One region of the Catenovulum sp. SX2 genome, then DNA from elsewhere that is predicted to be linked to it. Evidence: predicted binding sites of a transcription regulator. Region 1 holds the regulator's gene; each other region holds the start of a gene.
What was found. Region 1 encodes sigma-54, which starts transcription at its own class of promoters, with help from an activator protein. Its sites were predicted from a motif close to GTTGGCACGNNNNTNGNNT; they were not measured.
Positions count from the first base shown of each region.

Region 1 (6,287 bases):
GTTGCCGTGATCACAGGGCGAAAATCTCAGATAGTTGAAAAGCGTATGAGCTCGTTAGGTATCCAGCACATTTATCAAGGACAAGAAGATAAACTTGCAGCCTATGCTATATTGAGTTAAAAAACAAGCTGGGTATCACAGATGAACAAATTGCATATATTGGTGATGACGTGCCTGATTTAACTGTGATGCAGCAAGTTGGTTTAGCAATCGCAGTGAACGATGCGCACCCAATTATTCAACAAATTTGCCATTATCAAACGCATGTCCGTGGTGGTTTTGGCGCTGTGCGTGAATCTTGCGATATTTTCTTACAAACGCGCGGCGTATTAGAGCAAGCGCAAGGTATGAGTGTATGAAGCGACTGCTGCTGTCAGTTTTAATTATAGTTGCGATCAGCCAATACTTTTGGCTGCAATGGAGTTCGCAACCACAAGAAATAGCAGCATTTGATCGTGTCGCATTACCCGATTACCAAATAACCGCATTAAATAGAACAGAATACGACCAAAGTGGTCAAATTCACAGCAAACTCAATGCACGTTCATTAGAACATTATCAAGAACTTGAATTTACCTATTTTCAGAATCCAAGATATATTTTATATTCGAGCGACCAGCAGCAGCACTGGATCATCAGTGCCAACGACAGTGTAATATACGACAATCGCCAACTAGAACTTGAAGGCAATGTTGCAGTTATGGCTAACAAACCAGACGATTGGTTTGATACACTGTATGTAAATAGGCTCAACATGGATTTAACCGCACAAACCATATCAACCAGTGCAAAAGTGACTGGTGTCGCCAACAAAATGACCTTTAGTGGCCAAGGTTTACGTGGAAATTTAAAAACCCAAGAGTTTGAACTCGTGGAGCAAGTACGGGCAGAATACTTTGTTAAACAATAAAATCATCACACTTTTTATCGGTAGTCTTATCTGTGCACCAAGTATTGCGCTAGAAGCAGACTTTAGCCAAAACATAGTCATAGATGCGAAAAAGCAACAGCTCGAAATAAAAACCAATACCTTAAGTTTTTCTGGCGACGTAGAAGTAAAACAGGGTTCGTTGCGTATGAAAGCAGATAGATTAGAAGTCATCAAAGCGGATGAAGACGACCCTGAAAGCCAAGACATTTTGCGAGCTATAGGTTTACCGGCTAGCTATAAACAAGTGTTAGACAGTGGTGAAACTCTGATAGCAACAGCGAAAAATATTCAATACAAAGTAAAAGACCGTATTTTAACCTTGTCTGGCAATGCCAATATCTCACAGCAAAATAGCCAGGTCAGTGGTGATGTTATCGAATATGACTTAGTCGCACAAAAACTTGTCGCTTCCGGCAATAATCAAAAAGGGCAAAAAGTCCGTACTGTGTTAACACCAAAAAGTGGTGACAATTAATGCCGAAGTTAATCGCAACCAACTTAGCTAAAGCCTATAAAAAACGCCAAGTGGTTAAAAATGTTTCTCTGCAGGTTGAATCCGGCAGCATAGTTGGTTTATTGGGGCCAAACGGCGCTGGTAAAACCACTACCTTCTACATGATAGTCGGATTAGTGGAAAATGACGCTGGGCAAATTCTATTAGACGACAAAGACATGACCTACTTTCCAATGCACGAAAGAGCCCGTGCAGGTGTTGGTTATTTACCACAAGAATCGTCTATATTTAGAAAGTTAACGGTCACACAAAATATTTATTCTATTTTAGAAATGCGACCTGAGCTTACCAAAAGCGAAAAACAAGCTAAACTTGAAGAGCTACTTGAAGAATTTCATATCACCCACATAAGAGATAGTCAGGGCATGGCATTATCCGGTGGTGAAAGAAGACGGGTAGAAATCGCCAGAGCGCTAGCGGCCGATCCAAAATTTATCTTATTGGACGAGCCATTTGCCGGGGTAGATCCTATATCCGTTATTGATATAAAAAGAATTATCACCCATCTTAGAGATAGGGGTTTAGGTGTACTAATAACAGACCATAATGTGCGTGAAACGCTCGATGTTTGTGAAAAAGCCTATATCGTTAGCCAAGGACAGTTAATTGCCTCTGGTGCACCCAACGATGTGCTGAATAACAAACAAGTACGTAACGTGTATTTAGGTGAACAATTTAAACTATAACGAATCGTCTAATTAATGAAACAAACTATTCAGTTAAAATTTGGTCAGCATTTAACTATGACCCCGCAGTTGCAACAAGCTATTCGATTGTTGCAATTGTCATCGCTTGATCTTCAGCAAGAGATCCAAGAAGCGCTTGATAGCAACCCTTTGTTGGAATCTGAAGAAAACCGCGAGGACTTCGAATCATTAGACGCGTTAAACGAAGCTAAACAACAAAAAGAAGAAAAAAACGGCAAAGATAATACCGAATCAAACGAAGATGCAGTGCCCGACAGCCGTGACGAACTATCACGCGAAGATATTCGCGAAGATTTAGCGACCGACAGCACTTGGGATGACCACTTTACCCAAGGTACTGGAACTGGCTCAGGTGGTGCAGCCCCTGACGATGATATGGTTTACCAAGGTGAAACCATAACGTCAATTCGTGACCATTTATTATGGCAAATGGATTTAACGCCATTTTCACCAGTCGACAGAGCTATCGCCATAGCCATTATTGATGCAGTCGACGACTCAGGTTATTTAACTGTTAGTGTTGAAGACATAATTGAAAGTTTAGGCATAGAAAGCGAAGAAATAGACGATTTAGTTGAAGTTGAAGAAGTAGAAGCAGTACTTAAACGCATTCAACTCTTTGATCCAGTTGGTGCTGCGGCCAGAGATACCAAAGAGTGTTTGCTCGTACAACTGAATCAATTTTCAGCAGATACGCCCTATTTAGCCGAAACCAAAAAAGTAATTAAAAATTATATCGAACTTTTAGGTAATAGAGACTACCGAACTTTAGCAAGGAAGACTAAACTAAAAGAAGACGAGCTAAAAGAAGTGATGAAACTCATCCACAGCTTAAACCCAAGACCGGGTAACGCTGTGGTTGCAGAAGAAGCTCAATATATAGTGCCAGATGTGGCAGTTAAAAAAATTAAAGACGATTGGATAGTTGAATTAAATCCAGACAGCATGCCAAAACTCAAGATAAATGCAGAATATGCAGCTATGAGTAAAACAGCACGCAATACGTCGGATTCACAATTTATCCGTTCGCATATGCAAGAAGCAAAATGGTTTATAAAAAGCCTTGAAAGTCGTAACGAAACTTTGTTAAAAGTAGCAAGGTGTATCGTAAAACAACAACAAGGTTTTTTTGAGTACGGTGATGAAGCCATGAAACCTATGGTGTTAAATGATGTTGCCGAAGAAGTTGAAATGCATGAGTCGACCATATCTAGGGTAACGACACAAAAATATATGCACACACCACGTGGTATATTTGAATTGAAATACTTCTTCTCAAGTCATGTCAGCACTGAAAATGGTGGGGAATGTTCATCAACCGCAATACGCGCTTTGATTAAAAAACTGATTTCTGCTGAAAATACAGCAAAACCGTTAAGTGATAGCAAGATTGCAGAATTGTTAGCGGATCAAGGTATTATGGTTGCTAGACGCACCATAGCTAAATACCGAGAGTCGTTGTCAATTCCGCCGTCAAACCAACGTAAGAGCCTTCTTTAGAAGGCATAAACCAAAAAAGGAAAGAGCCTATGCAAATCAATTTAACTGGTCGTCATGTTGATATTACTGACTCACTAAGAGATTACGTCGACAACAAGTTTGCAAAGCTTGAGCGTCATTTTGATCACATCAATAACGTGTATGTTATCCTCAACGTTGAAAAGCTAAATCAAGTAGCAGAAGCAACGCTGCATTTAAACGGTGGTGAAGTATTTGCCAACGCCGAGCATACGGATATGTATGCCGCAATAGATTCCTTGATAGACAAGCTGGATCGCCAAGTCATCAAGCATAAAGAGAAAATGAAACGCCATTAATGGACATTCAATCTTTTTTATCCAAAGACTGCACTGAATGTGCAGTCTCTGTTTCTAGCAAAAAACGAATTATTGAGCACATAGGTCAAATAGCTGCACAGCATATTAGCGAAATGACCGAACAAGAAATTACCGCAGCTTTGCTCAATCGAGAAAGATTAGGTAGTACAGGTATAGGTAATGGTATCGCCCTCCCTCATGGCCGCTTAGCCAATACAACTAAAGCGTTAGCCGTATTAATTACCACAGCAGAAGCTATTGATTATGACGCGATAGACAACCAGCCGGTTAATGTTTTTTTTGCTCTGTTGGTACCAGAAAACCAATGCAACGAACACTTAAAATCATTAGCAGCTGTTGCACAAAAACTTTCGGATAAAAGTATTTTAAAACGCTTAAGATCAGCGCAAACTAATCAGGAACTTTTTCAAGCTATTACGGAATAAACTATGTTACAACTTGTCATACTGTCAGGTCGTTCGGGTTCAGGTAAATCGACCGCACTTGATCAACTTGAAGATGCAGGTTTTTATTGTGTCGATAATATTCCAATTCAGTTATTGCCGTTTTTACCAGATGCATTAAAAGGCAAATATAGCCGTATCGCGCTTAACTTAGATATTCGTAACATATCCGACTGGCAACAAGATTTAAGCAACATCATTACCCAACTGAAAGGCGTCGCTGACGTTGTTGTTGTGTATATGGATTCAAGCAATCAAACTTTATTAAAACGTTATTCTGAAACACGCCGTGTTCACCCACTTTCTTTGATGCAAGCAGGATTAAGTTTAGAAGAAGCAATCGTTGAAGAAGGTGAACTGTTACGGCCAATTCGTGAAATGAGCGACTTGTTTATCGATACCAGCGAGCTGAGCATTCACGATTTAAATAAAATTATCACCAATAAAGTGTTAAACAAAAAAGCGGGTCATTTAAGGTTAGTCTTTCAGTCATTCGGTTTTAAATTTGGTATACCAACAGATGCAGACTACGTTTTTGATGCACGTTTTTTACCTAATCCACATTGGGACGAAAGTTTGCGGCCACTGACAGGTTTAGATAAACCAGTACAAGACTTTTTAAAACAACACGAAGAAGTACAAGCTTTTATCGACAAAATTTGCAGTTGTATTGAAGACTGGCTGCCGATGTTAGAACAAAACAATCGTAGTTATGTAACAGTGGCAATTGGCTGTACGGGTGGTAAACATAGGTCAGTTTATGTTACCGAAGCGATCGGCTGGTATTTTGCCTCACGCCACTCAGATGTAGCTATTGTGCACCGTGAGCAAAATAAACACGACAAATAATAATCCATAGGCAATTTAATCAGCTATATTGCCTGCTTCGCGGGCATCTCCCGCCCTGTTTGAGGTTTAACAAGTGCAACTCAGCAAAACACTGCTCATAAAAAACAAATTAGGTCTACACGCCCGCGCCGCAACCCAATTAGTTAAAGTTTCACAAGCTTATCCATGCGAAATTACCATTGAATGTGACGGTAAATCAGCTAACGCAAATAGCGTTATGGCGTTATTGATGCTAGCAGGCGCAACAGGCACAGAAGTCACAGTTAGTTGTAATGGTGAACAAGCCGAACAAGCGCTGCAAGCAGTCGAAGATTTAATTAACGCACGCTTTCACGAAGGTGAGTAAGTCTTTGTATTTTAAAGTGGCTTGCATCTAATACTTTAGTTAAACTATTGGTAATCATCAGCGCCCCAAATTTCGTTACTAATTTATCTTGGATTGGGGAATAAACTGCCAAGGAGCATTGCAGTTATATGCCTGAAGCATACGAGCAATCATTATCCAGCCAAACCTTGCATGAATTAACCGCGTCGTTAAACCGCGGCATGTTCGTGCATGTGCGTAATGCGCTGCATAATATGCCTGCTTGTGACGTGGCATTTATTTTAGAATCATCCCCAGTCAAATCGCGTATGGCGTTTTGGCAACTTATCGACTCTGAATTTCATGGTGAAATTCTCGAAGAGCTGAGTGAAGATGTAAGAAACAGTATCTTACGCCAAATGATGCCAGAAGCCGTTGCCGAAGCAACTGAAGGCATGGACACAGACGATCTTGCAGGTGTTTTACGTAGCTTACCTGAGCAACTATACCAAGACGTTTTAAGCTCACTCGATGCGCAAGACAGACACAGAGCAGAAGCCGCATTAGCTTACGAAGAAGACACTGCCGGCTCAGTAATGAATACCGACACTGTCACCATACGACCAGATGTAACTGTTGAAGTGGTGTTACGTTATTTACGCCGCCGTGCTGATTTACCAGAAAACACTGACAGCCTGTAT
Region 1 covers NZ_CP182493.1:2,464,384-2,470,670, reverse strand. The annotation lists partial or broken gene kdsC (3-deoxy-manno-octulosonate-8-phosphatase KdsC) at 1-359, shown strand, start outside; gene lptC (LPS export ABC transporter periplasmic protein LptC) at 356-910, shown strand; gene lptA (lipopolysaccharide transport periplasmic protein LptA) at 897-1,406, shown strand; gene lptB (LPS export ABC transporter ATP-binding protein) at 1,406-2,131, shown strand; gene ACMZOO_RS10340 (RNA polymerase factor sigma-54) at 2,147-3,652, shown strand; gene hpf (ribosome hibernation promoting factor) at 3,682-3,969, shown strand; gene ptsN (PTS IIA-like nitrogen regulatory protein PtsN) at 3,969-4,415, shown strand; gene rapZ (RNase adapter RapZ) at 4,419-5,282, shown strand; gene ACMZOO_RS10320 (HPr family phosphocarrier protein) at 5,356-5,628, shown strand; gene mgtE (magnesium transporter) at 5,757-6,287, shown strand, end outside.

Region 2 (6,287 bases), 1.0 Mb from region 1:
TTACCAGCCAATTTAGTGAGTTTTTGGCCAACAACACAGTTAATCAAACGTCGAATAAAGCATTGCAAGCTTCATCTATGGTTGGTCGCCAAGTATTAGTTGAATCAGAACAGGCTGCGCTTTTCCAAGTAGGTGAAGAAGAGTACATGATGCCAGCGCAATTGTTGTTTGAAGGTGGCATGAATGACATTCGTGTCAATGTTCAAGACAGCTCGGGTAAAACCATTCAGACGTTAGAGTTAGGAGCGACTTCTGAAGGCCCGCTAACTTATACGTGGGATGGAAAAAACAGTTCTGGTGAACAAATGCCTGCAGGTTTATACACAATTAAAGCCACGGGGATTGATCCATCATCGGGTCAAAGAACAAGTATTACAAACGGCTCATACTCAACGGTTAGCAGTGTGCGCTTTGGTGCCGGTAATGCACTAGATATGAATTTAGCCGGGTTAGGCAATTACTCAATGGATGACATTATTGAGGTTGCGCCTTAATTAGGTTCAAAAAACGAAGAGGTAATAAGGTATGTCTTTTAACGTAGCGTTAAGTGGTATTTCGGTATCACAGAAAGATTTAAATACAACGGCAAATAATATTGCCAACGCCAACACCACAGGTTTTAAAGAAAGCCGTGCGGAGTTTGGAGATGTGTTTGCAACATCTGTATTTGGTGCAGGCAAAACTAAGGTGGGTGACGGTGGTTTAACCTCGGTTGTTGCCCAGCAGTTTGGCCAAGGTAGCTTAAAATTTACCAACAACTCGCTTGATTTGGCGATTACCGGTAATGGTTTTTTTGCCATGACACCTGATTTAGCATCGCGTGATATGTCGTTTACTCGTGCTGGTAACTTTAAACTCAATGATGATAACTTTGTGGTTTCAAATCAAGGTCATTATTTACAAGTTTACCCAGTAAACGAAGATGGGACATCACAAGGTGTATCCTTATCTACGACTGAAACATTACGTATTCCAGATTCTGCTGGTGTACCGGTTGCTACCAGTGAAGTTGAAATGACTTTTAACGTTGATTCAACCTCAACACCGTTAGATCCAGCCTTGTTTAATCCAAATGATAATACCACTTATCATGCATCTTCGTCTGTGACTGTGTTTGACTCATTAGGTGAAAGTCATATTCAAACAACCTATTTTGTTAAAGATGCAGCAGCAGCAGGCTCGTCACCACCAGTTAACCGTTGGTATGTATTTATGTCTATGGATGCAGATGCCAACGGTAATCCGATTCCAGTCGACTTAGGTGGTGGTAATGCTGTTAATGGCACTGTAGATATTGGTGCCAGTGATGCTGCCAATACGGGCAACTTAACCGGTAATGGTATTACCCGCGGTGGCCATATTACTGCGGCACCTACAGGTTATGCGGCGGGTGATGGTGATTTTATTGGTGTTCCTTTGGTATTTAATAGCCAAGGTGAAATTCAATCTGTTAACGGATATATCCCAGGTACAGATTCAGAGCCATTTGTTCGCAGCCAACCATTAGGTACTGATGATGGTGTTGCGCCAGCGGAAGCTCAAGTGTTAACCAATGGTGCTGATGCAACCCAAAGTATTATTTTAGATTTCACTGAACCAACACAGTTTGCATCCGCATTTGAAGTAACATCACTTGAACAAGATGGCGCGACAGTCGGTCGTTTGACTGGTGTAACAATTGCTGATGATGGTTTAGTTTCGGCGAACTATTCTAATGGTACAGTTGATTATTTAGGCCGTGTGGCTTTGGTTCGATTTGCTAACGACCAAGGTTTACAACAAATTGGTAATGTTAGTTGGAAAGAAACTATTAATTCTGGTCAGCCGTTAGCGGGTGAAGCAAATACAGGTACTTTTGGTACTATAGTTTCGTCTGCATTAGAGCAATCTAACGTTGATATTACTCAAGAGCTAGTGGATTTAATTACTTCACAAAAATCATTCCAAGCTAACTCTAGAGCATTAGACGTTAACTCGCAGTTACAACAAAATATACTGCAAATTCGTTAATTTAATTTTTACCTCTTCTTCAAACGGGCAGTCAAAAAAATGGCTGCTCGTTTTTCTATTTATCAAAGTCGTAAGTTTCTGACTTTCTTTATAAAAATAAATTTATTTTATTTATCTAGTTGGCACTAACCTTGCAAAATTAACCCTATGTCAAACTATTGTCAGAACGGCGGTTAACATGGATAAAATGTTGTGGGTGGCCATGAGTGGCGCCAAACAAAATCTGATGGCGGTATCTGTCCAAGCCAATAACTTAGCGAATGTAAAAACGGTTGGTTTTAAAGCTGATCTTGTGCAAGCGCGCAGTATGCAAGCTTTTGGCGAAGGGCTACCAACACGCGTATTTTCAATGGCTGAACGTCCTTCGCAAAATATGTCGGGTGGCACCATGATAACCACAGGTCGTGATCTAGACATAGCCATTCAAGGTGATGGTTGGATGGCGGTTGAAGATAAAAATGGCCAAGAAGCATATACACGTTCAGGTAATTTACAAATAACCCCTGAAGGTTTGTTAACAACATCTACAGGTCAGCCGGTTATTGGTGAAGGTGGACCTATTTTATTGCCTATTCCAGTCGACAAAATTGAAATTGGTTTAGATGGCGCAATTGTTGTTCGTCCTCAAGGTGCACCGGCCAATTTTTTAGAAGAAGTTGACCGGATTAAATTGATAAAACCTGACAATGATTTTGAACTCGACAAAGGCAACGATGGTTTATTTAGACCAAAAGAGTTAGACGCTTTTGCCCAATGTGGATTCTGTGAAGCATCACCTGATGTACGCATTATCAAAGGTGCATTGGAGTCGAGCAACGTCAATGCGGTAACCGCTATGGTTGATATGGTTTCATTGCAGCGTCAGTTTGAGATGCAAAACAAAATGATGAAACAAGCAGAAAAAATCGACCAACAATCTGACATGTTAATGAGAGTTTTTTAATTGAGTTTAATTACTCAGGAGGTGAAATATGCATTCAGCACTCTGGATCAGTAAAACTGGGCTTGATGCGCAGCAAACCGATATTTCGGTTATCTCGAACAATTTGGCTAATGCGAGCACCATTGGTTTTAAAAAGAGCCGTGCTATTTTTGAAGACTTACTCTATCAAAATATTAACCAACCAGGCGGTCGCTCATCACAAGATACTGAGTTACCAAATGGTTTAATGTTAGGCGCTGGCTCTAAAGTAGTCGCAACCCAAAAGAACTTTTCGCAAGGTAATACTTTAACGACCGACAATGCATTGGATGTCATGGTGCAAGGTAAAGGCTTTTTTGAAGTCCTTCAGCCTGATGGCACCATAGCCTATACGCGTAATGGTCAATTTACCTTAGATGCAGATGGGCAAATGGTTACTTCTGGTGCTGGTTTTTTAATTCAGCCAAATATCACAGTTCCACCTGATGCACAATCTATCACTGTGTCTCAAGATGGTGAAGTGAGTGTTACTTTACCTGGGCAAGCTGATAACGTAGTAGTTGGTCAGTTAACTTTAACGGATTTTATTAATCCGTCTGGTTTACAACCTATCGGGCAAAATTTGTATACAGAAACCGCGGTAAGTGGTGCGCCAGTGCAGGGTAACCCTGGAGTTGATGGTTTAGGTTTTACCATTCAAGGTGCGCTTGAAACCTCTAATGTAAACGTCACCGAAGAGTTGGTTAATCTGATTGAAAGTCAGCGTGCATTTGAAATGAACTCTAAAGTAATTTCGTCGGTTGACCAAATGTTGGGTCAAGCGGTACAGCAGCTATAAACTTAGTGTGATTTGGAGGTGGCTGATGAAAAGTTTAATGTATAAATCAACGGCAACGGGCTTAATGCTTTTGTGTTTAGCAAGCTGTGCAACCACCAAAGAATCAGCTGCTATTCCTGATGATCCTGAATTTGCACCGATTGAACCAATTCCAGAAGCTGTTGCTATTGTGCCGACAGGCTCACTGTATTCAGATATTAGCCCAAATAATATTTACTCAGACAGCAAAGCAAGAAGGTTAGGCGATATCATTACTGTGGTATTGAAAGAAAATACATCAGCGTCTAAACAAGCTAAAGCTGAATATGGGAAAGAAAATGACGTGTCACTACAGCCATTTTCAGCACTTGGCCGAGTGGCAACAATTGGTGGCAATCCACTTGATTTAAGTTTAAGCAGTGAAAGTGAATTTAAAGGCGACTCTAAAGCTGACCAGAGCAACAGTTTAACTGGGCAAATTTCTGTGCACGTAACACGCATTTTACCCAATGGTAATTTAGTTGTACGTGGTGAAAAGTGGTTAACTTTAAATACAGGTGACGAATATATTCGTGTAACCGGCATAGTGCGCCCAGCCGATATTAGCAGTGATAACACAGTGTCCAGTACTCGAGTTGCCAATGCGCGCATTCAGTACAGTGGTACAGGTTCATTTGCTGAATCGAATCAACAAGGTTGGTTATCTAAATTCTTCTATTCCACTTGGTGGCCGTTTTAAGGAGTAGATGATGAAAAAACTTATTTTATTTATTAGTTTGTTGCTTGTTAGCGGTTTTACTCAAGCGCAACGCATTAAAGATCTAGCAAGCATTCAAGGTATTCGCGACAACCAGTTGGTTGGTTATGGCTTAGTAGTGGGTTTGCCGGGAACAGGTGAACAGAGCCCGTTTACTGAACAAAGTTTTCGAACCATGTTAAATAACTTTGGTATTAGTTTACCTGCGTCGACCAAACCAAAAATCAAAAACGTAGCCGCAGTTGCTGTGTCAGCCACTTTGCCGCCTTTTACCAAACCAGGTCAACAAATTGACATCACAGTCTCTTCTATTGGTAGTGCAGGTAGTTTAAACGGCGGTACTTTATTACAAACCATGTTAAAAGGTGCTGACGGTAAAATTTATGCAATTGCCCAAGGCAGTTTAATTGTTGGTGGTTTTGGTATTCAAGGGCAAGATGGTTCACAGGTGTTGGTTAATACCCCAACGGTTGGCCGTATACCAAATGGTGCATTAGTTGAACGAGAAGTTCCGACTGCTTTAGGTCATGGAGATACACTTACCTTTAACTTACATCAATCAGACTTTACCACAGCAAAACGTATGGCTGATGTGATTAATCAATTAGTCGGGCCTAATTCGGCGACAGCGTTAGATGCAACCTCAGTGCAAGTAATTGCACCGCGTGATATCGGCCAACGTGTTTCTTACATTGCGACGTTAGAAAATTTAGAATTTACCCCGGCAGATGCACCTGCCAAAGTGATTGTAAACTCACGTACTGGCACAATTGTCATAGGCAAAGATGTACGTCTAGCTCCAACGGCTGTAACACATGGTGGACTCACAGTTACTATTGCCGCTAATCAGCAAGTGAGCCAGCCAAATGCGTTTGCTGATGGTGAAACAGTGACAACCAAACAAACTTTAATTGATGTTGCGCAAGACGATACACGTATGTTTGTATTGGATGCAGGTACTAGCCTAGACGAATTAGTTAGAGCGTTAAACGAAATTGGCGCAGCACCAGGTGACTTAATGGCGATATTAGAAGCGTTAAAAGAGTCGGGTGCGTTGCAAGGCGAGTTAGTGGTTATCTAGTAGGTGACATCATGGATAAGTTAGATCAAGCACAATTTGTTCAAGATTTTTCTGGGTTAAATGGCCTGCGCGAAGCGGCACAAAGTAATCCGAACGATCAAAAAGCTTTACGTAAAGCTGCTGAACATTTTGAATCTATCTTTATGAAAATGATGTTGCAAAGCATGCGTCAAGCAGAAGAAGTACTAGAAGACAAAGATAGCCCGTTTAACAGCCAAGAAACTAAGTTTTTCCGTGGCATGATGGATGATCAAATGGCGGTTGATTTATCCTCGAGTGGCGCTTTGGGTTTAGCCGATTTAATCGTTGAGCAACTATCTCCAGGTAGTAACAATACCATGCCAGCATCCGCGCTTAGAAACGATGGCCAATTAGCGAGAGCACAAGCCCAAGCAAAAGCTCAGTTCAATTTAATGGCTGAGAACAATCAAAATTCCAATCAAACTCAGCAACCCTTGCAAGCACAAAATACCAACAAAACAAGCAACGAAGAGAAGATAGAGTTTGCCAATAAACAGGATTTTGTCGACAAGTTAATGCCGTATGCCACTATGGCGGCAAGCAAACTGGGTATTTCGCCAATTGCCATGATAGGTCAAGCAGCGTTAGAAACTGGTTGGGGTCAGAAAATGATGCAAAAACTTGACGGCAGCAATGCATTAAACTTCTTTGGTATTAAAGCTGATGGTCGTTGGAGTGG
Region 2 covers NZ_CP182493.1:3,508,565-3,514,851, forward strand. The annotation lists gene ACMZOO_RS14730 (flagellar hook assembly protein FlgD) at 1-494, shown strand, start outside; gene flgE (flagellar hook protein FlgE) at 526-2,010, shown strand; gene ACMZOO_RS14740 (flagellar basal body rod protein FlgF) at 2,189-2,953, shown strand; gene flgG (flagellar basal-body rod protein FlgG) at 2,982-3,770, shown strand; gene flgH (flagellar basal body L-ring protein FlgH) at 3,796-4,488, shown strand; gene ACMZOO_RS14755 (flagellar basal body P-ring protein FlgI) at 4,496-5,587, shown strand; gene flgJ (flagellar assembly peptidoglycan hydrolase FlgJ) at 5,599-6,287, shown strand, end outside.
Region 2: the regulator sigma-54 is predicted to act here: its motif matches at 2,129-2,147, upstream of ACMZOO_RS14740 (flagellar basal body rod protein FlgF).

Region 3 (6,287 bases), 170 kb from region 1:
CGCCCTTGTTGGAAGATCTATTACTTTGTGTCAAAAATCTTGCGGGTATTTGTAAAGTTATATTCGAATGCTCTGCTTTGGAGGCTGCAAAGTGGATAAACTTGGTTGAAAAAACACAATACCCTGTTGTATTAATTGGCTCAATTGCAACCGAGCAACAAGTATTCGCAAGCGAAATAAAACCAACTGAATCAACCCAGAAATCAGCAACAATAGTATGGGCAATAGTCGTGTTTACTTTGTTGATTGCGGCTGTGACCTTTGGTTATTTTCACAACTTAGGCTTGAAGAACAGCAACACTCAAGAGAGTAACGTGGAACAAGCGAACCTAGTAGAAAATACGATTGAACAAAACAGTATTGCGCCTGTGGTCAAACACGAAAAGTTAGTAGATGAAGAGTTAGAAAACAAACCAGATATGACGGCTGCGGAGTTTTTTGCGCAGAAAGCTAAAAATCAACTTGCAGCAGCCCCTAAACAACAAGACGATGTACTACCAGAGCCAGAGCCAGAGCCAGAGCCAGAGCCAGAGCCAGAGCCAGAGCCAGAGCCAGAGCCAGAGCCAGAACCAGAGCCAGAACCAGAGCCAGAGCCAGAGCCAGAGCCAACATATTTATATGATAATGCTTGGTATAGCCAGCAAGATTCTCAGCACTATGTGGTACAATTAACCCTTATCAGTTCAGACAAACTATTAGCTGAATATTTAGCTGATCATGCAATAGCTGAGTTGGCAAAGGTATATCATTACCAAAAATATTTTGCGGTTACTATGGGTTTATACCCTAGCTTAACTGAAACAAATAAAGCGATAAAAAATTTACCCGCAAGCCTGCAGAATAAAGGGGCATTTGCGAAATCGGTTGCAGATATAAAAAAGCGAATAAATGACGATAAAAAACCATAAAAAACAACGAGCTTTTTTGAAGTGGGCCGGTGGTAAGTACAATCTAATTGAAAAAATTACTCAGCTATTACCAAAACGGGCTGAAACGCTAGTTGAGCCCTTTGTCGGGGCAGGTTCTGTGTTTTTAAATACACAATATAAGAACTATGTTTTAAATGATATTAACCCAGATCTAATTGGCTTATATCGTCATTTGCAATTACAACCAGAGAACTTAATTAGCGAATGCGCCAAACTGTACCAAAGTAAATTTAATAATGCTGACGCATATTATTCAATTCGTACAGAGTTTAACCAAGAAACAGACACCTTTAGACGCGCAGTTATATTCACCTATTTAAATCGACATGGTTATAACGGTTTATGCCGCTACAACTTGTCTGGACAATACAATGTGCCATTTGGTCGTTATGTAAAACCGTATTTTCCTGAAGCGGAAATGTATTTTTTTGCTGAAAAAGCACAAAATGCTTCTTTTACGCAAATTGATTTTCAAACCTGTATGCAACATGCACCAAAAGGGGCTGTGATTTATTGTGACCCACCGTATGTGAGCTTAAGTGAAACAGCTAATTTTACTCAGTATTCTAGAGCAGGCTTTGCGTTTCATGACCAACAGCGTTTGGCACATACAGCAGCTGAGTTAGCGCTCAAAGGCACCAATACAGTTTTAATTAGTAACCATGATACGCCTATAAGTCGTAAGTTATATCACAATGCCAATATACGCTCGACTAAAGTCTCTCGAGTTATTAGCCAAAAAGTTGAAAACCGCCGGGCAGTTAAAGAGGTGTTAGCACTGTATAAGGTTGGAAGCATTCATCAGTCAACAAAACCGGTTTAAGCAAGCAGGATAGAGTAAATCGCATCTGAGCTTTGATTTACTGAATTTTAGAAACTAAAAAACCCGCCGAAGCGGGTTTTTGTCATTTAGATTGAATAATCTAAATTATAGGTCGAAGTCTACTGCGTAAGAAACGTAGAAACCTAAATCAGAACCGTCTAAAGTTGTGTCTACAACACCAAAAGTGAAACCATCTTTAGAGATGCTAGCGCCTAAGTCAACGTAGTCATCACCTAAGAAATCACCTGAATATGAACCGATATGGAAAGCTGCTTCTAAACCTTCAGCTACTTCTAAAGAGTAGTCTGCAGAAACATAGATGCTATCGCCAAAATCATAGCCGCTATCTTCAGCGTTAGCTAATACAGCCACACCTAAAGTTACTGCGTCAAAAGAAACGCTAGCGTAGATTTCACCGAAGTCCAAAGCTGTTGATTGGCCAGCTGGAATAGCTGATTTACGTGGGTAGTTGAAATAGATATAACCTACATCGTAAGCAATACCTTCCATTTCGCCGCTATAACCAAAGTATAGATCTAACTCTGCTGCACCACCGCCATATACTACATTTGATAACCAAGTACCAGCGTAGAAACCAGACTCATCTGCGTAATCGATACCGCCAGAAACAGCTGCACCGTCGTCAGTTTGAGTTTGACCACGCCAGTAGTAGTTAGAAGTAACTGCAGCGTTTGCTGATAAACCTTCTACTGCCATAGCAGAAGTAGAAGCCATAGTAGATACTGCGCCTAAAATAGATGCTACAAGTAATGTTTTTTTCATGCTAGTTCTCCAAATTGGAATTTTTCAATTTGCTAAATGTGCTGAAGAGGTTTAGCAACCCCCGTGCCGATTTTTTAATTTCCCTTAAAAAAAGCGTCTGAAGCCTAATAAATAGGGGATTCATGCTTTCTTTTCGTGAACTGCAGCGTCAGTTTATAGCACTTATTTGGCAAAATCACTACAAAACGCTGATATTCTATGGTGCAAATGTGAACTGGTGTGTATCAATGTGGTGCAATTAAACTGATCTCTAGTCATTAAGTACGACTTTTTGCATCTTTTTAGTTAGTTTGAAAAATTACCCGTGTTTTTTCTGCTGCAAGCAATCGTTTTTATTGTTTTCGAGAGGTTTGGTTTGGATAAAATTAGCGGTTAGAATAGAAACTATTAACAAATACAAGAAAATTTAGGTATTACGACTATGAACCCTTATTTAATAGCACCGTCGATTTTAGCTGCGGATTTAGCTCGACTTGGTGAAGATGTTGAAAAAGTAGTAGCGGCTGGCGCGGATATTATTCACTTTGATGTAATGGATAATCATTATGTGCCAAACTTAACTTTTGGTCCGGCTGTATTAGAAGCATTAAAAAAATACGGTATTAAAGCCGATTTTGATGTGCATCTTATGGTTGAGCCGGTTGATGATTTAATAAACCAGTTTGCTGATGCTGGCGCTGCTTATATCAGCTTCCATCCAGAAGCCAGTAAGCATGTGGATCGTTCTATTAGTTTAATTAAACAACGTGGTATTAAAGCCGGTTTAGTGCTTAATCCTGCTACATCTTTATCTGTATTAGATTATGTTTTACCTCAGTTAGATTTTGTTTTATTTATGTCGGTTAACCCTGGTTTTGGTGGTCAGTCGTTTATCCCATTTACCTTAGATAAAATTCGTCAATTGCGAGCGCGTATTGATGAACTTGGTTTGAATACTCGCATTGAAGTTGATGGTGGCGTTAAAACCAATAATATTGCTGAAGTTGCAGCTGCTGGTGCTGATATGTTTGTTGCTGGTACTGCTATTTTTGGTGCAGATGATTATAAAGTTGCCATTGATGAGATGCGTAGCGAATTAGCTAAGGTTGGGTAATCCAATCTTAGCTCTAAGCGTGTACCGTTACACATAGCTACAGCGCGGCTAGTTTGTTGCCACACAATGGTCGAGCTAGTTGCGATATTTTTCGAAAAATCGCTTCAAGCCCATCCATGGGCCGCTCTCAAACGGTATCCCTACCGATTGGAAGTTTTTCGAAAAACAATCCCAACCATCTCTCTTTGCATTTGTATGGCTGTAAGTTTAGTTTCACATTTAGCAACTTATTTGTAAGGAAAGTGCTAGAGCGATAACTTAGAACAAAATTTCTTTTTCATGGATGAAAAAGCGAAGCGTACATGGATTGTATTCACAGCGGTTTTGTGAAAGTTATACTCTAGTGATTTCCGTATATTGCACGATACTCGAAGCGCTTCTCGCTGAGTGCCACACAATGGTCGAGCTAGTTGCGATATTTTCCAAAAATCGCTGCAAGCCCATCCATGGGCCGCTCTCAAACGGTATCCCTACCGATTGGAAGTTTTTCGAAAAACAATCCCAACCATCTCTCCCTGCATTTGTATTGTTATTTTAATCGCGATAAAAATGTTGGATGTGTGATTGGGAGTTGGGGGCAATGAGCCAACCTCCGATTACATGGATGTAATCGGCGAGCGACCACGGATGGCTCGAAGCGTTTGGTGAATTGACCGCAACTTCCAAGCACTATTGCACTATGCTAGAAGCGCGGCGAGTTATTAATAGCTGGAGTGCCGCCTACAACAGCGGCTTCAAAAACCTTCCCGTATGACTATTTTCCAGTTTAACTAAATCTTCCGGCGATCCAGCAAAGAGAATTTCACCACCACCGCTACCACCTTCTGGGCCTAAATCGACAATCCAGTCAGCGGTTTTAATCACATCCAAATTATGCTCAATAATTACCACAGTATTGCCGTGATCCCTCAACCTATGAATAACCGCCAACAACTGCTCTATATCGTAAAAATGCAAACCTGTGGTCGGTTCATCTAAGATATATAAAGTTTTACCTGTATCGCGTTTTGACAACTCACGCGCCAGTTTAACCCTTTGTGCTTCGCCACCTGATAAAGTTGTCGCTGCTTGGCCTAAACGAATATAACTTAAACCTACATCCATTAAGGTTTGCAGTTTGCGTGAAATTGCCGGTACAGCATCAAAAAATTCACGCGCATCTTCAACTGTCATATCCAAAGTTTCGTGAATGCTTTTACCTTTATACTTAATTTCTAAAGTTTCGCGGTTGTAGCGTTTACCTTTACATTCATCACAAGCAACATAAACATCAGGTAAAAAGTGCATCTCAACTTTAATTACACCGTCCCCTTGGCAAGCTTCGCAGCGTCCACCTTTAACGTTAAAACTAAAACGTCCTGGTTTATAACCACGTGAGCGCGCTTCTTGAGTTGCTGAGAATAATTCACGAATCGGGGTGAAAATACCCGTATAAGTTGCAGGGTTAGATCTTGGAGTACGGCCAATTGGACTTTGGTCTATATCCACCACTTTATCTAAATGTTCTAACCCATGAATGCTCTTATATGGGGCTGGCTGATTGGTGGTCGCTTTGTTAAGTTCAGTTTGCGCCAAACTAAATAAAGTATCATTGATTAAGGTTGATTTGCCTGAGCCTGATACGCCAGTAATACAAGTTAATAAGCCAAATGGAATGGCTAAGTCGACATCTTTTAGGTTATTGCCACTAGCACCTTTTAACTCTATCCACTTGTCATTTGGCTCGTTCCGCTCTGTCGGCACTTTTATCTGTCTTTTGCCAGACAGATATTGTCCAGTAAGTGATTGCTCACTATTTTTTATATCATCAACTGTGCCTTGTGCAACTATTTCACCACCATGCACACCAGCTTTGGGGCCGATATCTAATACATAATCAGCGCAGCGAATGGCATCTTCATCATGTTCAACCACAATGACTGTGTTGCCTAAATCACGTAAATGAGTGAGGGTTTTTAACAGGCGCTCGTTGTCTCTTTGATGTAACCCAATAGAAGGTTCATCCAATACATACATAACACCCACTAAACCCGCACCAATTTGGCTGGCAAGTCTAATACGTTGCGCTTCACCGCCAGACAAGGTTTCTGCACTGCGCGATAAGGTTAAATAGTTCAGGCCGACATTAACTAAAAAGCCAAGCCTGTCGTTAATTTCTTTAAGAATTTTATCGGCAATTTGCGCTTTTTGACCTGTCAGTTGCAGGCTGTTAAAAAATGCTGATGCTTGTTCTATTGATAAATCAGCGACTTGTGGCAAGTTAGTCTCAGCGACAAAAACGTTACGCGCTTCTTCACGCAGTCTTGTTCCTTTACAGCTAGGACAGGCTTGGTTGTTGAGGAATTTCGCCATTTCTTCACGTACTGAGTTAGATTCAGTTTCGCGATAGCGTCTTTCCATATTCGGAATTATGCCTTCAAACGGATGTTGGCGACGAATAATGTCACCTCTATCATTCATATAGTTAAAGTCTAAACTGAGTTTGCCTGTGCCGTATAACACGACTTGCTGCTGTTCAGCATCTAACTCTTGCCAAGGTGCGGTTACATCAAAATCATAATGTTCAGCAACAGTTTTAAGCATTTGGAAATAATAGAAGCTGCGTTTATCCCAACCTTTAATCGCACCGCCAGATAAACTGAGCTCAGGGTTAGTCACC
Region 3 covers NZ_CP182493.1:2,292,029-2,298,315, forward strand. The annotation lists gene ACMZOO_RS09560 (SPOR domain-containing protein) at 1-908, shown strand, start outside; gene ACMZOO_RS09565 (Dam family site-specific DNA-(adenine-N6)-methyltransferase) at 889-1,752, shown strand; gene ACMZOO_RS09570 (TorF family putative porin) at 1,858-2,535, opposite strand; gene rpe (ribulose-phosphate 3-epimerase) at 2,957-3,628, shown strand; gene uvrA (excinuclease ABC subunit UvrA) at 4,349-6,287, opposite strand, start outside.
Region 3: the regulator sigma-54 is predicted to act here: its motif matches at 2,588-2,606, upstream of ACMZOO_RS09570 (TorF family putative porin).

Region 4 (6,287 bases), 260 kb from region 1:
TCTCAGTTTTTAGTTGTTTTTGTAACATCCAAAGGTTGTTTTTATACTAAGTTATAGAAACTCTACTATACCGCAACTAAACTCTATATACTTAATTTCTATAAGCGAAAAATAATTTTAAAGTTATAAGGATTATTATGAATACGCCATTCAAGCTCTCAACAATTGCTCTATGTATTGCATTAACGGGCTGCTTCGGAAAAACAGCCGACGAACATTACCAGCAAGCAACAGATTACATAAATGACAATAAAACTGATGCTGCTATTGTCGAACTTAAAAATGCAATTGAGCAAAACACTGAACAAGCTGTCTACCGTTTCACCCTTGGTGAACTTTATTTTCAAACAGGTCAAACCAACGCTGCGATAAAAGAACTAACACGAGCACTTGAGTTGGGGTTAACCGCAGAACAACAAACAACAGCCAATAACTTATTAGTCCGAAGTTATTATTTAAACAACAGCTTGTCAGCAATCTTACAGCTTGCAAAAGAACAAGACTCTCCAATCATACAATATTATGCAGCGGCCGTAGACATTGAAGATAGAAAGTATTTAGAAGCGGTAGCAAAGTTTGAGAGCATTATTGAAGAAAACCAACAAGCGGACATTACAGCACTAGCTAAAGCTTATATGGCCATTAGCGAACAAAATGTAGACGAAGCAATTAGCTTAGTTGAACAAGTTTTAGCGACAAACAACAACAGCATAGATGCACTCATTTTAAAAGGCCGAATCGGTTTAATGCAGGGACAAAGCCAGCATGCTGTTAGCGCATATGAAAGCTTAACTAAGCTGATGCCTAAATATCCACAGTTTCAAATGTTTTTAGCTACCGCGTACGTAGGCAATAGTGACTTTGATAAAGCAGAGCCTGTGGTTAACCGCTTATTAAAAGCTGTGCCAAATGGAAGTTATATTCAACAATTAAAAGGCCAAATAGAGTTTAATAACAAAAACTTTGAACAAGCGAAATTATTCTCAGAAAAAGCAATTCAAGGCAATATTGATTCGAGTATGAATCGTTTGATTGCTGGCTACAGTAATTATCAGTTGAAGAAATATGAACAAGCATTTGAGCACCTATCAGCTATTGCCGATCAAATTCCAAACGATCATTTAGCTAAACGCCTGTTAATAGATCTACAATTGAAACTAGGTTACGACGAGTTGGCGTTAAAAAACCTCAAGAATATGACTAATGTGACTGAGTCTGACGCTTCACTCTTAACCAGCGCAAGTCAATATTTATTGCAGTCAGGTGATTCTGCAGCTGCGCAAGAATTGCTCGAAACCTCAATTAATTTAACTAGTGACGATCCAAATGAGATAGCCAAACAAGGCTTAATGCAATTGAAGCTCAACCAGGGTGAGCAAGGGATTGAAAGTTTAGAAAAAGCACTACAACTGAACCCTGAACTAGCCTTGGCTAAACAAGGCTTGGCAATGGGTTACCTTAGCCAAGGGAAATTAGAAGAAGCGCTTAAAATTGCTAAACAATGGCAAGGTGAAAGTGAGGTTACTCAGCAAACCCAAGGGCATTTATTAGAAGCGACCATTTTTGAACAACAGCAGCAGCCAGAGCAAGCACAACAAAAGCTTGAAACTGTACTTAAGCTTGACAGTAACAACCCTGCGGCATTATTTAAATTAGCCTTGTATCAGCATAAAGCAGAGCAATATCAGCAAGCTTTAGATAAATACACTAGGTTAATTGGCAATAACAGTTCTCACGCACCAGCAATGCGCAATTTATTGGCAATAGCCAATCAGGACGCAAAATTTGCCGAGCAAGCAGAGGCATTTTATAAAAAGGCTACAATTGACAAACCTCAAGACAATTTTCTTAAGCTTGGCCAAGCTTATTTGTTTAGTTTACAAAACAAAAATAAACAAGCATTAGAAACCTTAACCTCAATAAAAAATAGCCAAAACCCTATTAACGGCATTGAATTGTTAATTGGTGATATTCACCTTAAGCAAAAAGAGTGGAAGCTAGCAATAGACAACTTCAAATCTGTCAATGTAAAGAATCCTGACAGCCTACATGCTGCGCAAAAACTCTATACAACTTATGAAGTTGCTGGTGATTTGGACGCTGCGTTATTAACGGTTGAAAAGACCTTAGTTCGCCACCCTGCTAATATAGGGTTAAAGCTGCTAAAACTAGATTACCAAAGCAGATTGGGTAAATCTTTAGATCAAACAGCGTTAGAAGAAGTAAAAGCTCATCCAGCTACCAATTCGCATTGGTTACTATCTTCTATATTGGGTAATCAAGCCATGGCGAAAAAAGATTACTCACAAGCAAACATATATTACAAACAAGCTTATGAGCTAAAGCCAAATGCAACCAATGTGCTTGCTTGGTCAAATGCGTTAGCTCGAGTAAGCAGTCCAAGCAAGGCCAAAGCACTTTTGCAAGACTACCTAAACAACCCGGCGAACCAAAATGAAGGAAAAAAATCATTTAAAGTCCAGATAATGTTAGCCAACGCATATTTAAATGAAAAAGACTTTAAAAATGCTGAACAAGAATATTTGGATTTGAATGCTAATCATCCAACAAGCCCATTAGTATTAAACAATCTGGCTTACCTTAACTTACAGTTTAACCAAGCTAAACAGGCGCTTGCATACGCTGAACAAGCAATTAAGCTAGCCCCTCAAAGCCCTGCGATCATAGACACTTATGGCATGACTCTATTAGCTAACAATCAAGCGAATGAGGCAATTGAACAATTTAACCTGGCCCTTGCAAAATCGCCTGGCAATATTGAAATGTCGGTTAACAAAGCAAAAGCACTAGCAAAATTAGGACAAAAAGGTGAAGCCAACAGAGTACTGTCTGAGCTCAAGCCGAATACTGATACAGAAAAGCAGTTGATAGCAGAGACTCAAGCAACTTTGTAATCTCATTTAAGCAATTTGTCTTTTGACTAAAATGCCTTGTCGCGTGATAAACAGACAAGGCATTTTTGTATCAAAACCACCCGTTACTTTTCAACAACTCTTCGACTGACTGAAAAGCACGTTAAGTTGTTATCAATACCCACTCAATACCAATAAAATTCAACCCGCTCGCCCTTTAAATTAGATATATAAAAACATCTGTTTATCTGTTTAATTTATAAGCAAGTATAAAAATATGTCAGATTTATTTACACTCCGTTTTCTGTTCGAAAATCATCCATAATCAAGCCTTTGATAAAAATAGACAAATTAAATCTGGCACAACTGGTGCACGACCTAAAATGGCTTGACTAACAATTTGTCAGTTCATTAACCGGCTTCAATAGAAGGAAAAGATTATGATTAACGTTAAACAAACATTAGCAGCTGTTGCTATAACAGTAGCGGGTTTAACATCTGTCAGTGCAGGTGAGTTGGTGTTAGATTCTTTTGATGGTTACGATGGTACATATGCAGGCGCATTAGGTGCAAATGATGGCTACTTGTATGCGGATGCACAAGGCAGCACTACTTTTGCTCAAGACTATGAAGTTAGCCCACACGGCACTGTAGCGGCAACCGTAGTGCAATCAGGTGGTCAAGATGCTGTTGGCCCTGTTGCAGCAACTGGCGCTACTGGATTTTCTGTTGGTGATGGTAAACTTGTATTTAATAATGATGATGGTGTAACTGGTACTTTAGGTTTGTTTTATACCAACCCTTTCGCTGACATCAACGACCCAAATACACTTTTAGATATTAGCGCCTATACCGCTTTTTATTTTGATATTCTCAGTATAGATACCAGCTTTGAATTAGATTTGTATGTTATTTCTAATACAGATATATTCGCTGATGGTTTAGCAACAGCCGCTTTCTTTGATGACCTATACGATTCGGGCACAAATATCGACACAGGTGCGATTGAAAGTTTAGGTTCTGGTTGGTCTAAAGGAGAAACTTCAGCTTCTGGCTTTACAGCGCCTGGCACTCTAAAATTAGCTTTTGATGATTTTGTGGGTGATGCTGATTTCTCTGCTGTAACAGCCATCTTCGCCGTCTTGACTGGTGATCCTTCTGCTGATTTCAGTGTAGCTGAAGTAGGTGTTGTGCCTGAGCCTGCAAGCCTAGCTGTATTCGGTGCTGGTTTATTAGCTTTAGTTGGCTTACGCCGCAGAAAACAAGCTTAATTCATACTTTAAGTTAAGCTAAAAAAATAAAAACCAGAGTCTTGTACTCTGGTTTTTTTATTTCACCTACTTATCCCCCCTCTGCCATAGCAATATTTGAAACCCCTACCCGCTCACGCAAAAGAACGCAGCTTCAAGAGCCACTAACTCTGATTTAGGTGCATACCTTTCAACATAAACATCAACTAGAGTCAGAAATATTTACACTGCATAATTCGCGCCTAAACACACAAATCGCAAAGTATTGATAAATAAATATTTTTAAACATTGGCACGCCTAATGCTTTACTAGATTCAGATTGATTAACAAATAACTCAATAACCAGTTTTAAACAGAAGGAAACGATTATGTTCAATTTCAAACAAACTATAGCAGCAGCGGCTTTAACAGTTGCAGGTATTGCTTCAGCAAATGCTGGCGAAATGGTTTTAGACTCTTTTGATGGTTACAATGGTTCATATGCTGGTGCTTTAGGTACTAACGATGGCTATTTGTACTCTGACGCTCAAGGCAGCACTTCTTATGCTCAAGACACTGAAGTTAGCCCTCATGGTGTTGTAACAGCAACTGTTGTGCAAACTGGTGGTTCAGATGCAGTAGGTCCTGTGTCTGCTACAGGCTCAACTGGCTTCTCTGTTGGTGACGGCAAATTAGTATTCAACAATGATGATGGTGTAACTGGTACTATGGGCTTGTTCTACACTAACCCATTTGCTGACATCAATGATCCTAGCACTTTGTTAGACCTTAGCAGCTATGCTTCTTTCTACTTCGATATCTTAAGCATCGACACTAGCTTTGAATTAGACCTATATGTAATCTCTAACACTGAGATTTTCGCTGATGCTGCGTCAACTAACGCTTTCTTCGCTGATTTATATGACTTCGGTACTGACATCGATACTTCTGCTATTGAAAACCTAGCTTCTGGCTGGTCTAAAGGCGAAACGTCTGCTGCTGGCTTCACAGCGCCTGGTACTATCAAGTTATCTTTCGATGATTTCGTTGGTGACGCTGATTTCTCTGCTGTAACTGGTATCTTCGCAGTATTATCTGGTAACCCTTCTGCTGACTTCAGTATCGCTGAAGTAGGTGTTGTTCCTGAGCCTGCAAGCCTAGCAGTATTCGGTGCTGGTTTATTAGCTTTAGTTGGCTTACGCCGCAGAAAACAAGCTTAATTCATACTTCAAGTTAAGCTAAAAAATAAAAACCAGAGTCTTGTGCTCTGGTTTTTTTTATTTCACCTACTTATCCCCCCTCTGCCATAGCAATACCTGAAACACCTACCCACTCACGCAGAAGAACGCAGCTTCAAGAGCCACTAACTCTGACTTAGGTGCATACCTTTCAACATAAACATCAACTAGAGTCAGAAATATTTACACTGCATAATTCGCGCCTAAACACACAAATCATAAAACACTGATAAATATACACTTTTAAACATTGGCACGCCTAATGCTTTACTAGATTCAGATTGATTAACAAATAACTCAATAACCAGTTTTAAACAGAAGGAAACGATTATGTTCAATTTCAAACAAACTATAGCAGCAGCGGCTTTAACAGTTGCAGGTATTGCTTCAGCAAATGCTGGCGAAATGGTTTTAGACTCTTTTGATGGTTACAATGGTTCATATGCTGGTGCTTTAGGTACTAACGATGGCTATTTGTACTCTGACGCTCAAGGCAGCACTTCTTATGCTCAAGACACTGAAGTTAGCCCTCATGGTGTTGTAACAGCAACTGTTGTGCAAACTGGTGGTTCAGATGCAGTAGGTCCTGTGTCTGCTACAGGCTCAACTGGCTTCTCTGTTGGTGACGGCAAATTAGTATTCAACAATGATGATGGTGTAACTGGTACTATGGGCTTGTTCTACACTAACCCATTTGCTGACATCAATGATCCTAGCACTTTGTTAGACCTTAGCAGCTATGCTTCTTTCTACTTTGACATTTTAAGCATCGACACTAGCTTTGAATTAGACTTGTATGTTATTTCAAACACTGAGATTTTCGCTGATGCTGCGTCAACTAACGCTTTCTTCGCTGATTTATATGACTTCGGTACTGACATCGATACTTCAGCTATTGAAAACCTAGCTTCTGGCTGGTCTAAAGGCGAAACTTCTGCTGCTGGCT
Region 4 covers NZ_CP182493.1:2,721,279-2,727,565, reverse strand. The annotation lists gene ACMZOO_RS11390 (GNAT family N-acetyltransferase) at 1-28, opposite strand, end outside; gene prsT (XrtA/PEP-CTERM system TPR-repeat protein PrsT) at 138-2,915, shown strand; gene ACMZOO_RS11380 (PEP-CTERM sorting domain-containing protein) at 3,314-4,144, shown strand; gene ACMZOO_RS11375 (PEP-CTERM sorting domain-containing protein) at 4,493-5,323, shown strand; gene ACMZOO_RS11370 (PEP-CTERM sorting domain-containing protein) at 5,672-6,287, shown strand, end outside.
Region 4: the regulator sigma-54 is predicted to act here: its motif matches at 4,412-4,430, upstream of ACMZOO_RS11375 (PEP-CTERM sorting domain-containing protein).